DNA from 2 places in the Arthrobacter sp. 01N444 genome. Region 1 is predicted to be linked to the other one. Evidence: riboswitches for the same ligand, from Rfam matches in the RefSeq annotation. Region 1 holds a riboswitch; the other holds the start of a gene.
The links. A riboswitch is a leader RNA that binds a small molecule or an ion and turns the genes downstream of it on or off. The one in region 1 is predicted to bind thiamine pyrophosphate.
Positions count from the first base shown of each region.

Region 2: linked by a shared signal. The riboswitch ahead of AC1DKN_RS15250 (ECF transporter S component) and the one ahead of thiC (phosphomethylpyrimidine synthase ThiC) in region 1 are both predicted to bind thiamine pyrophosphate.

Region 1 covers NZ_JBFTRB010000006.1:251,603-256,409, reverse strand. Annotated here, with positions in the region: gene AC1DKN_RS10065 (VOC family protein) at 1-421, opposite strand, end outside; gene AC1DKN_RS10060 (amidohydrolase family protein) at 497-1,603, opposite strand; gene AC1DKN_RS10055 (GNAT family N-acetyltransferase) at 1,607-2,107, opposite strand; TPP riboswitch at 2,184-2,291, shown strand; gene thiC (phosphomethylpyrimidine synthase ThiC) at 2,287-4,092, shown strand; gene AC1DKN_RS10045 (alpha/beta fold hydrolase) at 4,089-4,807, opposite strand, start outside.
Region 2 covers NZ_JBFTRB010000014.1:25,726-30,532, reverse strand. Annotated here, with positions in the region: gene AC1DKN_RS15280 (Na+/H+ antiporter subunit D) at 1-76, shown strand, start outside; gene AC1DKN_RS15275 (Na+/H+ antiporter subunit E) at 73-618, shown strand; gene AC1DKN_RS15270 (MrpF/PhaF family protein) at 615-893, shown strand; gene mnhG (monovalent cation/H(+) antiporter subunit G) at 925-1,275, shown strand; gene AC1DKN_RS15260 (DUF4235 domain-containing protein) at 1,350-1,613, opposite strand; gene AC1DKN_RS15255 (heme-degrading domain-containing protein) at 1,653-2,198, opposite strand; TPP riboswitch at 2,386-2,529, shown strand; gene AC1DKN_RS15250 (ECF transporter S component) at 2,596-3,243, shown strand; gene AC1DKN_RS15245 (ABC transporter ATP-binding protein) at 3,272-4,807, shown strand, end outside.

The DNA of each region.
Region 1 (4,807 bases):
AGGACCACGCCGCCCGCGGCCGGTCCCAGTACAGCTCGATGCCGTTGCCTTCGGGGTCGTTGAAGTAGAACGCCTCGCTGACGAGGTGGTCCGCGCTGCCGGTGAAGGACTGGGGCTCGTACTGGGCCGCGGTGGCGATGGTGGCCGCCAGGGAGTGCTGGTCCTCGAAGAGGAGGGCGGTGTGGAAGAGCCCGGCCTCGCCGCGGGAAGGTAGATTCAGGCCCGGGGCAGGCGCCAGATGCACCAGCGGCTTCTGCTGGCGCCCAAGGTAGAGCCCGCCGTCCTGTTCGGCCACAGTCTCCAGGCCGAGGGCGCGCTGGTAGTAGTCGGTCATGAGCTTCATGTCGCCGACCTTGAGCATCACGGTGCCCATGGTGAGTTCGGCAGGAAGGAGGTCCTGGGTGCTGGCTTCTGCGGTCATGGCAATGCTCCGTGGATTCTGTAGCCACCGGCCTTCGGCGACTCTACATAAGGATAAATTACTTGAAGCTTCAATTTATTCCAAAACATGGACTGGCACCCGGTCCACCGGCAGCCCACGCAGCACGATATGCCGGATCCGGCGGAGCGTGGCCGGATTGCTCCGCGGATCTTCGGCCGTGACGAGGACATCAGCGCTTGCCCCTTCACCGATGGACTCCGCGCCGAGCCAGGTCCGCGCGGACCAGCTCGCGGCGTTGAGGGCGGCAGCGGCGGAAAGGCCGGCGGCGTGCAGGGCCTGGATCTCGTCCACGATCCTGCCATGGCTGATCACGCTGCCGGCGTCGGTACCGGCATAGATCGCCAGCCCGGCCTCGTGGGCTTCGAGGATCCGCTCCGCCCGGCGCTCCCACAGCGAGCGCATGTGGGCTGCGTAGCGGGGGAACTTGGCCGCCGCCCGGGCGGCGATGTCCGGGAACGTGGCGATGTTGATCAGGGTGGGCACGATGGGAACACCCTGTTCGAGGAAGCGCGGCAGGTGCCGCGGCAGCAGCCCGGTGGCGTGCTCGATGCAGTCGATCCCGGCGTCGAGCATGTCATCGAGGGTGTCTTCGGCGAAGCAGTGTGCGGTGACGCGGGCCCCCTCATCGTGGGCGGCACGGACGGCGTCCTTGACCGTCCGGGCGGGAAAACTGGCGGCGAGGTCGCCGGCGTCGCGGTCGATCCAGTCCCCCACGAGCTTGACCCAGCCATCGCCCGCGCGGGCCTGCTTCCGCACGGCCTCGACGAGATCCTCCGGCTCGACCTCGACGGCCAGGCCCGGCAGGTAGCGCCGGGCCCTCGCGAGGTGCCGGCCCGAGCGGATGATCCGGGGCAGGTCCGCGCGCTGCTGGAGCCAGCGTGTGTTGTGGACGGCGCCGGCGTCGCGGACCAGGAGTGTCCCGGCGTCGCGGTCCGCCAGGGCCTGGGATTCCGCGGTGTCCTCGGTAACGTCCCCGCCCGGGCCCAGGCCGATGTGGCAGTGCGCGTCCACGAGGCCCGGAATGACCCAGCCGTCGAGCACGAGGTCAGGCGCGGCGGCCGGACGGCGGAAGGTCAGCAGGCCCTCCACCGACCAGAGCCCGTAGCGGACCTGGTCCGCCGCGGTGAGGATGGGGCCGCTGAACTCGATGATGCCGGTCATGACCTAAAGCCTAATCCGCATGACGATCCGCCGGCCAAGACCGTCCAGCCCCAGCTGCGCTTCGTGGATCCGCAGGGCGCCCAACGCCTGTCCTGGCTGGGCGAGTTCCTCGAAACCGCAGCTCGCATAAAACGGCGCATTGAACGGGACGCCTGCGAAGGTGCAAAGCGTCATCGATAAATAGCCCCGGCTCCGGGCCGCATCAAAGGCCGCCTCCACCAGGGACCGTCCGATCCCCCGCCCGGCGGAGTCCGGCTGCACGGAGAGTTGTTCCAGATGGGCCTGGCCGCCGACCTCGTCAACGCGGGCAAACCCTACGGGCGGGTTTCCGGCGACAAGTATGAACAGCGGCTCAACCGGCGTCGTCAACTCCGGAGCCGGGAGCGCCCGGTTCCCCAGCTCCGCTTCGAGGATGCGGTCTGCTGAGGCCTCGAGAACCGGCAGCGCCGGGATATCTTCCGGCGTCGCCATCCGGATGCGGGGCACGGCCCTGGGCAGAGTCACAATGCCACGCTAACACCGCGGCCCGACCGCACTCCGTCACACTCGAGGGCCGGCCGGAGGTGCGTGGTAGTTTCGTCTACGACCACACGGGTGCCCCTGCAGGGGCTGAGATCGGGCTGACGCAGCCTGCGACCGTTGAACCTGTCCGGGTAATGCCGGCGAAGGAAGTGAGCTTTTCCGTGAACACCCAAGTGACACAGCACAGCCCTGTCCAAATTCAGTCCGCAGCCACCACGCAGTCGCTGAAGTCCCACTCGCTGGCCTTCAGCACGGACCCGGAGCATGGCATCCGCGTGCCGGTGACCGAGATCGCCCTGGAACCCTCCCCGGGCGGCGTCCGGAACCCGCCGTTCCGGGTGTACCGCACTGCCGGCCCGGGCAGCGATCCGGTCCGCGGGCTGGAGCCGTTCCGCACCCCCTGGATTGAGGCCAGGGCGGACACCGAACCCTACGCCGGCCGCGAACGGGAGCTGCTCGACGACGGCAAATCGGCGGTGCGCCGCGGTGCCGCGTCGGCCGAGTGGCGGGGCGGCCGGCCGGTGCCGCGCCGGGCCGTCGAGGGCAGGACCGTCACGCAGATGCGCTACGCCCGGGACGGTGTCATCACCCAGGAAATGCGGTTCGTCGCGCTGCGCGAGAACTGCGATGTGGAGCTGGTGCGCAGCGAGGTGGCCGCGGGCCGCGCGATCATTCCCAACAACGTCAACCATCCCGAATCCGAGCCGATGATCATCGGCAAGGCGTTCCTGGTGAAAATCAACGCCAATATCGGCAACTCCGCCGTGACCAGCTCCATCGCCGAGGAGGTCGACAAACTCCAGTGGGCCACGCAGTGGGGCGCGGACACCGTCATGGACCTCTCCACCGGGGACGACATCCACACCACGCGCGAGTGGATCATCCGTAACTCCCCCGTCCCCATCGGAACGGTCCCGATCTACCAGGCGCTGGAGAAGGTCAACGGTGAGGCGAACGCCCTGACCTGGGAGATCTTCCGGGACACCGTGATCGAACAGTGCGAGCAGGGCGTGGACTACATGACCATCCACGCCGGCGTGCTGCTGCGGTATGTGCCCCTGACGGCCAACCGGGTCACCGGCATCGTGTCCCGCGGCGGTTCCATCATGGCCGGCTGGTGCCTGGCGCACCACCGGGAGAACTTCCTGTACACCCACTTCGATGAGCTGTGCGAGATCTTCGCACGCTACGACGTCGCGTTCTCGCTGGGCGACGGGCTGCGGCCGGGCGCGACGGCGGATGCCAACGACGCGGCACAGTTCGCCGAACTGGACACCCTGGCCGAGCTCACGCAGCGGGCCTGGGACTTCGACGTGCAGGTCATGGTGGAGGGCCCCGGGCATGTGCCCTTCCACCTCGTCCGGGAAAACGTGGAGCGCCAGCAGGAACTCTGCAAGGGCGCCCCGTTTTACACACTCGGGCCGCTCGTCACGGACATCGCACCGGGCTATGACCACATCACCTCGGCGATCGGCGCCACCGAGATCGCCCGCTACGGCACCGCCATGCTCTGCTACGTCACGCCCAAGGAACACCTCGGGCTGCCGAACAAGGACGATGTGAAGACGGGCGTGATCACTTACAAGATCGCCGCCCATGCCGCGGACCTCGCCAAGGGCCACCCCGGCGCGCACGAACGCGACGATGCCCTGTCCAAGGCAAGGTTCGAGTTCCGCTGGCGGGACCAGTTCGCGCTGTCCCTGGACCCGGTCACGGCCGAGGCCTTCCATGATGAGACGCTTCCCGCGGAGCCGGCCAAGACAGCCCACTTCTGCTCGATGTGCGGTCCGAAGTTCTGCTCCATGCGGATCAGCCAGGACATCCGGGACGAATATGGATCAGCAGATTCGCAGGCCGCCCGTGCGCAGATGGCGGCCGGAATGCGGGCGAAGAGCAACGAGTTCCTCGCCTCGGGCGGCAAGGTCTACCTGCCGCCGCCCTCGGTGGGAGAACCCGCAGCTTCCTAGGACGCCCGGGCGTGCTGGTGCCGGCTGACCTCGGCGATGTAGGAGCGGATGGCCCGGTCCCCTTCGGCTGAATCCTGGGGCCGGTGCCCTCCCGGCGCCGTGCGGTGCAGGGCGCCGGTCTCGCGCAGGTAACCGGCGATTTCCTCATACAGCGGTTCCCAGCCGCCGGTCAGGACCAGGGTCGGCACGCCCGGCACGATCTGCAGCGGGGCTTCCCACGGCGGCGCCTGCAGGCGGAGCCGGCGCGCAGCCCGGAGGGCCTCCGGCGTCGTGGCCCCGGGGGCGTCCGCCGCGAACGCGCGGCGGATGAACTCCCGCTGGAAGTCATCGTCGCTGAGGTTGTGGCGGACGTCGAAGAGCGGCTGCATGAGGGCCCGGTGCGCGGCGGTGGCCGGGAGTTCCGCGGTCAGGGACAGGCAGGCCGGTTCCACCAGGGTCAGCGACTGGACGAGGTCGGGCCGTTCGACGGCGGCCATCATCGCGGCGATCGCGCCCTGCGAATGGGCCACCACATGGCCGCCGGCCTCGCCGCGGCCGTCGTCTGCCAGCGAGGCGAGCACGATGGCGGCGTCGGCGGCGAAGCTGGATTCGAGCGGTTCCGCGACGGCGTCAAACCCGTGCCGCCGCAGGAACAGGGCGTCGTAGTCCAGCGCCATTCCGTGCTGTTTTGGCCACGCGGCGGCGCCAAAGCTGCCGTCCCCGTGGACGAAGACTA
Region 2 (4,807 bases), on a different contig from region 1:
CGGCCCGGACGCGCCCGTGCCGCCGGTGCCCCCGTCGCTCCATCCGGTGCAGGTCCGGGAGGGCGGCGGAAAATGAACCGGAAAAGGATCTCGCTGCGCCAGGAACTGCCGCTGCTGGTCTGGCTCGTCTTTGTCTGGGGCGCGCTCTGGCAGAACTTCAGCCCGGGCAATCTCCTCTTCGGCGCCCTCATCGCGGTGCTCGTGGCGCGCATTTTCTATCTGCCCCCGGTGGAACTCGGCGGCCGCTTCAACGTGCTCCGCGCCGTGCCGTTCGCCCTCATCTTCCTCGGAAAAGTCGTCGCGGCAAGCTTCCAGGTCCTGTACCTGGCCGTGGTCCGCGGCCCCAACGTGGTCAGCGCAGTCGTAGCCGTGCCGCTCCGAAGCCATTCAGACCTCCTGGTCACGGCCACCGGGCACGTGATCTCGCTGATTCCCGGGTCCCTCGTGGTGGAGGTGGACAGGTCGACGTCCACGCTCTACATCCACGGCATCAACGTCCGCAACGCCGAGGACGCGGCCAAGCTGCGCAAAGAGGTCCGGGACACCGAGGCCGGGCTGATCCGGATCATGGGGACCAAAGCCGAACTTTCCGCCCTGACACAGGAGACCGCCGCATGATGCAGACCGTCCTGACGGTGACCGCCGTCGTACTGTCCCTGGCCGCCGCGGGGGCGATCGTCCGGATCGCGCGGGGGCCCTCGCTGCTGGACCGGGTTCTGGCCGCCGACGTGCTGCTGGCCATCTTCGGCGCGGCCCTGTGCATCGACATGGCCGCCAACCGGCACCTGAACAACCTGATGCTGCTCGTTGCCATTTCCCTGATCGGCTTCGTCGGCTCGGTCACCGTGGCCCGGTTCGTGGCCGACAGACGGGAGGGCGTCCGTGAATCCTGACACAGTGATCGACGCCGTCTCCGCCGTGTTCATGGTGACCGGAGCCCTGATGTCCCTCGCGGCCGCCATCGGGCTGCTGCGATTCCCGGACCTCATGAGCAGGATGCACGCGGCCACCAAACCGCAGGTCCTCGGCCTTTTCCTGCTGCTGGCGGCCCTCGGCCTGCAGATGCGCACCTGGTCGGTGTGGCCCGTCCTGCTGGTGGCCTGGCTCTTCCAGCTGCTCACCGTCCCCGTGTCCGCCCACATGGTGGGCCGGGCCGGCTACCGGACCAAGCACCTGCACCCGGAGCTGCTGAGCTCCGACGAGCTCGAGGCGGTAGTCCAGAAGGCCGCCCAGCAGGCGGCCACGCACGGAGCGAACGACGACGACGACCGCTGAGCCCCCGTCCGGCCCGGCGGACCCGGCCGGGGCCTTCGACTGCCGCGGCGGGCGCCGCGGCTGGTCGGGTCAGGTCAGACGACGTCCTGGGTCTTGGCGAAGCGGGTGATCGCGCGCTGGGTGCCGCGGTTGGCGAGCACCTGGATGATGGCGCTGACCGAGGCGGAGATCAGGGCGAACGTCAGGGCCGAGCGCAGGGTGGTGGGAACGTCGTCCTCCTGGCCCTTGGGCGGCTTGTTGCCCGTGGACTTTTCCCACATGGTGTCCACCAGCTTGGTGCCGGCAAAGCCGGCCAGGAGGCTGACGCCGGTGCCGAGCAGCTTGATGAGGATGTTCATTCTTCGGTCTCCTTGGGACGGGAACGGTTTTCCCCTAGCCTAGCGTTCCGGGGTGAGGACCATCCGCAGGGCCTCGACCACGAGTTCGTGATCCGCCTTCTGGGGCAGGCCGGAGACGGTGACGACGGCGACGGCGCCCGTGCCGCGCACGTAAATGGGAAACGCCCCGCCGTGGGCGGCGAACTCCGACTGATCCCACCAGGCGTTGTCCTCGATCCTTCCGCCGGCAGCGCGGGCCCGGAGGCCCACCAGCAGGGACGGGACCTCGTACCGCAGGGCGGTACGCTTCTTGGCGTTGATCCAGCGCTCATTGTCCGGTGTGGCGCCGTCCAGCGCGGCGTGGAAGAGCACCTGCTCGCCTTTGGTGATGTCGACGGCGATGGGCAGCGAGCGTTGCCTGCCCAGCTCGACAAGGAGGAGCCCGAGGTCCAGGGCGTCATCCTTGCTGAACGACGCGAACTGGAGCGCCTCTATCTCGGCCAGCACGCGGCCAATGAGCGCCGCCAGGGAACCCCGCGGCTGCGGCTCATTGGAGTCGGGATCGTATTCCCCGGAGGGATCTTGGGTGACCGGTGTGTGCGACAAAATATTCCAGCTTTCCGGTGGGTGACGAGGCCGCCCGCTGGCGGGTCCGGGGGTCCGGCACGACGACTCTACCAAGAGGGTTTTCCGGGCCGCCGGGACTGCCGCCGTCCGGTCCACGATTGTGACGGCACACCACTGAAATCCCGGCCGTCCGGGTGTAAACTGAGCCAGCCCACAAGGGCGAAAATAATTACGACAGGGGAGCGCCGCCGTCGGGCATCGCCGGAACAATCCGGGGAAACCTTTGGTGGGCGCTGAGAGTGCGGACAGCCGCAGACCCTCGAACCTGATCCGGTTAGTACCGGCGCAAGGGAGTCGAGTTCTCAGGATGCGCGGAGGGCGGCGGAAGCCGAGACCGGCCGGCGCACCCTCCCCTCCTGTTCCTCAGGAGGACGACATGACAGATATTTCAGCACAGCATGGTTCCGCCAGCCGTTCATCCGCCCGGCGCAACTACAGCTGGCGCGTGGTGGACATTGTGGTGGCCGCGTTGATCGCCGTTGCCGGCGGCGTCATTTTCTGGGCCTGGTCCCAGGGCGCGAACCTGATCTCGACTCCGGTCAACGCGGTCTACCCGCCGTTGAGCGGACTCTACGCCGGCGGCTGGATGATCCCGGCAGTGCTGGGCATGCTCATCATCCGCAAGCCGGGCGCCGCGCTCTTCTGCGAAACCGTCGCGGCCACCGGCGAGCTCATCATGGGTTCGCAGTACGGCACCACGGTGCTGATCTCCGGCATCCTGCAGGGCCTCGGCGCCGAACTGGTCTTCGCGGCCTTCCTCTACAAGAAGTTCAACCTGCCCGTCTCCGTGCTGGCCGGCGCCGGCGCGGGCCTCTTCTGCGGCCTGAACGATTCCTTCCTGCCGTGGGGCTGGAACATCGCCTACGAAGCCGGCGACAAGCTCGCCTACATCGTCTTCACCACGATCTCCGGCGCAGTGATTGCCGGCGGACTGGCCTGGCTCGCCACCCGCGGCCTGGCGAAAACCGGAGTGCTGGGCTCCTTTGCCTCCCGCAAGGCCGCCACGGAGCCCGTCTTCTCCTGAGCCCCGTCGCTGAATCCTGCAGAGAATCATGAGATCTTCACCGGGCGTCCGGCCGGCCGCCGTCACGGCCCGCGGCTGGGGCTGGCGGCATGCCGGACGGACCAGGCCCGCCGTCAGCGGCCTTGACCTGGACATCCAGCCGGGGGAGCGCGTGCTCCTGCTGGGGCCCTCCGGCGCCGGCAAGTCGACGCTGCTCCACGCCCTGGCCGGCGTTCTGGGCGACGGCGCGGCCGGCGACTCCGGGGACCCGGGCGACTCCGGCGACGCCGAGAACACAGACGAGACCGGCAGCCTCCTGATCGACGGCGCCGCGCCACGGGCGCAGCGCGGCCGCGCCGGGCTGGTGCAGCAGGACCCGGAAACGCAGGTGGTGCTCTCCCGCCTCGGCGACGACGTCGCCTTCGGGGCGGAGAACCTCGCCGTCCCGGCGGCGGAGATCTGGCCGCGCGTGCGCGAGGCCCTCGACGACGTCGGGCTGGGACAGCTGCCGCTGGACCACCCGACGGCGGCCCTCTCCGGCGGGCAAAAGCAACGGCTCGCGCTCGCCGGGATCCTCGCGATGCGGCCAGGGCTGCTGCTGCTCGACGAGCCGACCGCCAACCTCGACCCCGCGGGCGTCCTGGAGGTCCGCGACGCTGTGGGCCGCTGCCTGGACAAGACAGGCGCCACGCTGGTGGTCGTGGAGCACCGGGTGGGGGTCTGGAAAGACCTGGTGGACAGGATCGTGGTGCTGCAGCCGGGGTCCGCCACGGACTCCGCGGTCTTGATTGACGGACCGCCGGACCGGGTCCTGGCCGAGGCGCGGGACATGCTCATCGGTGCGGGCGTCTGGGTGCCGGGCTACGTCCCGGCGACGCGGATGCGGACACCGGCGCGGGGTGCGGGACAGACTCTGCTCGCGGCCGACGCGCTCGCGGTGTCCCGCGAGCGGCCGCGGCGGGCCGGGCTGCGCGACGGCTTCCGCACCATCGCGCCGCGTCCGGTCCAGTCCGGGGTCTCGGTCCGGGTCCGCGCCGGCGAGGCGCTGACCATCACCGGACAGAACGGCACAGGGAAGTCCACCCTGGCGCTGACGCTGGCCGGTCTCCTGCGGCCCGTCGCGGGAACAGTCTCGGCCACGGCGGAGCTGAGCAGTCCTGCCACTGGTCACTCCAGTGGTCGCTCCAGTGGCCGCGTACGCGACGGCGCCGGACCCGATCCCTACCGGTGGAGGGCCCAGCAGCTGATCGCCAGGATCGGAACCGTCTTCCAGGAACCCGAGCACCAGTTCGTTACCGGCAAGGTCCTCGACGAGCTCATGTTCGGACCGCGCCACCTCGGGTACGGCGAAGACCGCGTGGACGAACTGCTGGAGCGGCTGCGGCTGACGGAGCTTGTGGACGCCAACCCCTACACGCTCTCCGGCGGCGAGAAGCGGCGCCTTTCGGTTGCCACTGTGCTGGCGGCGCACCCCCAGGTGCTGGTCCTGGACGAGCCCACCTTCGGCCAGGATGCCAATACCTGGGCCGAACTCGCCTCGTTCCTCACCGAGCTCCTCGACGCCGGCACCGCCGTCGTGTCCGTG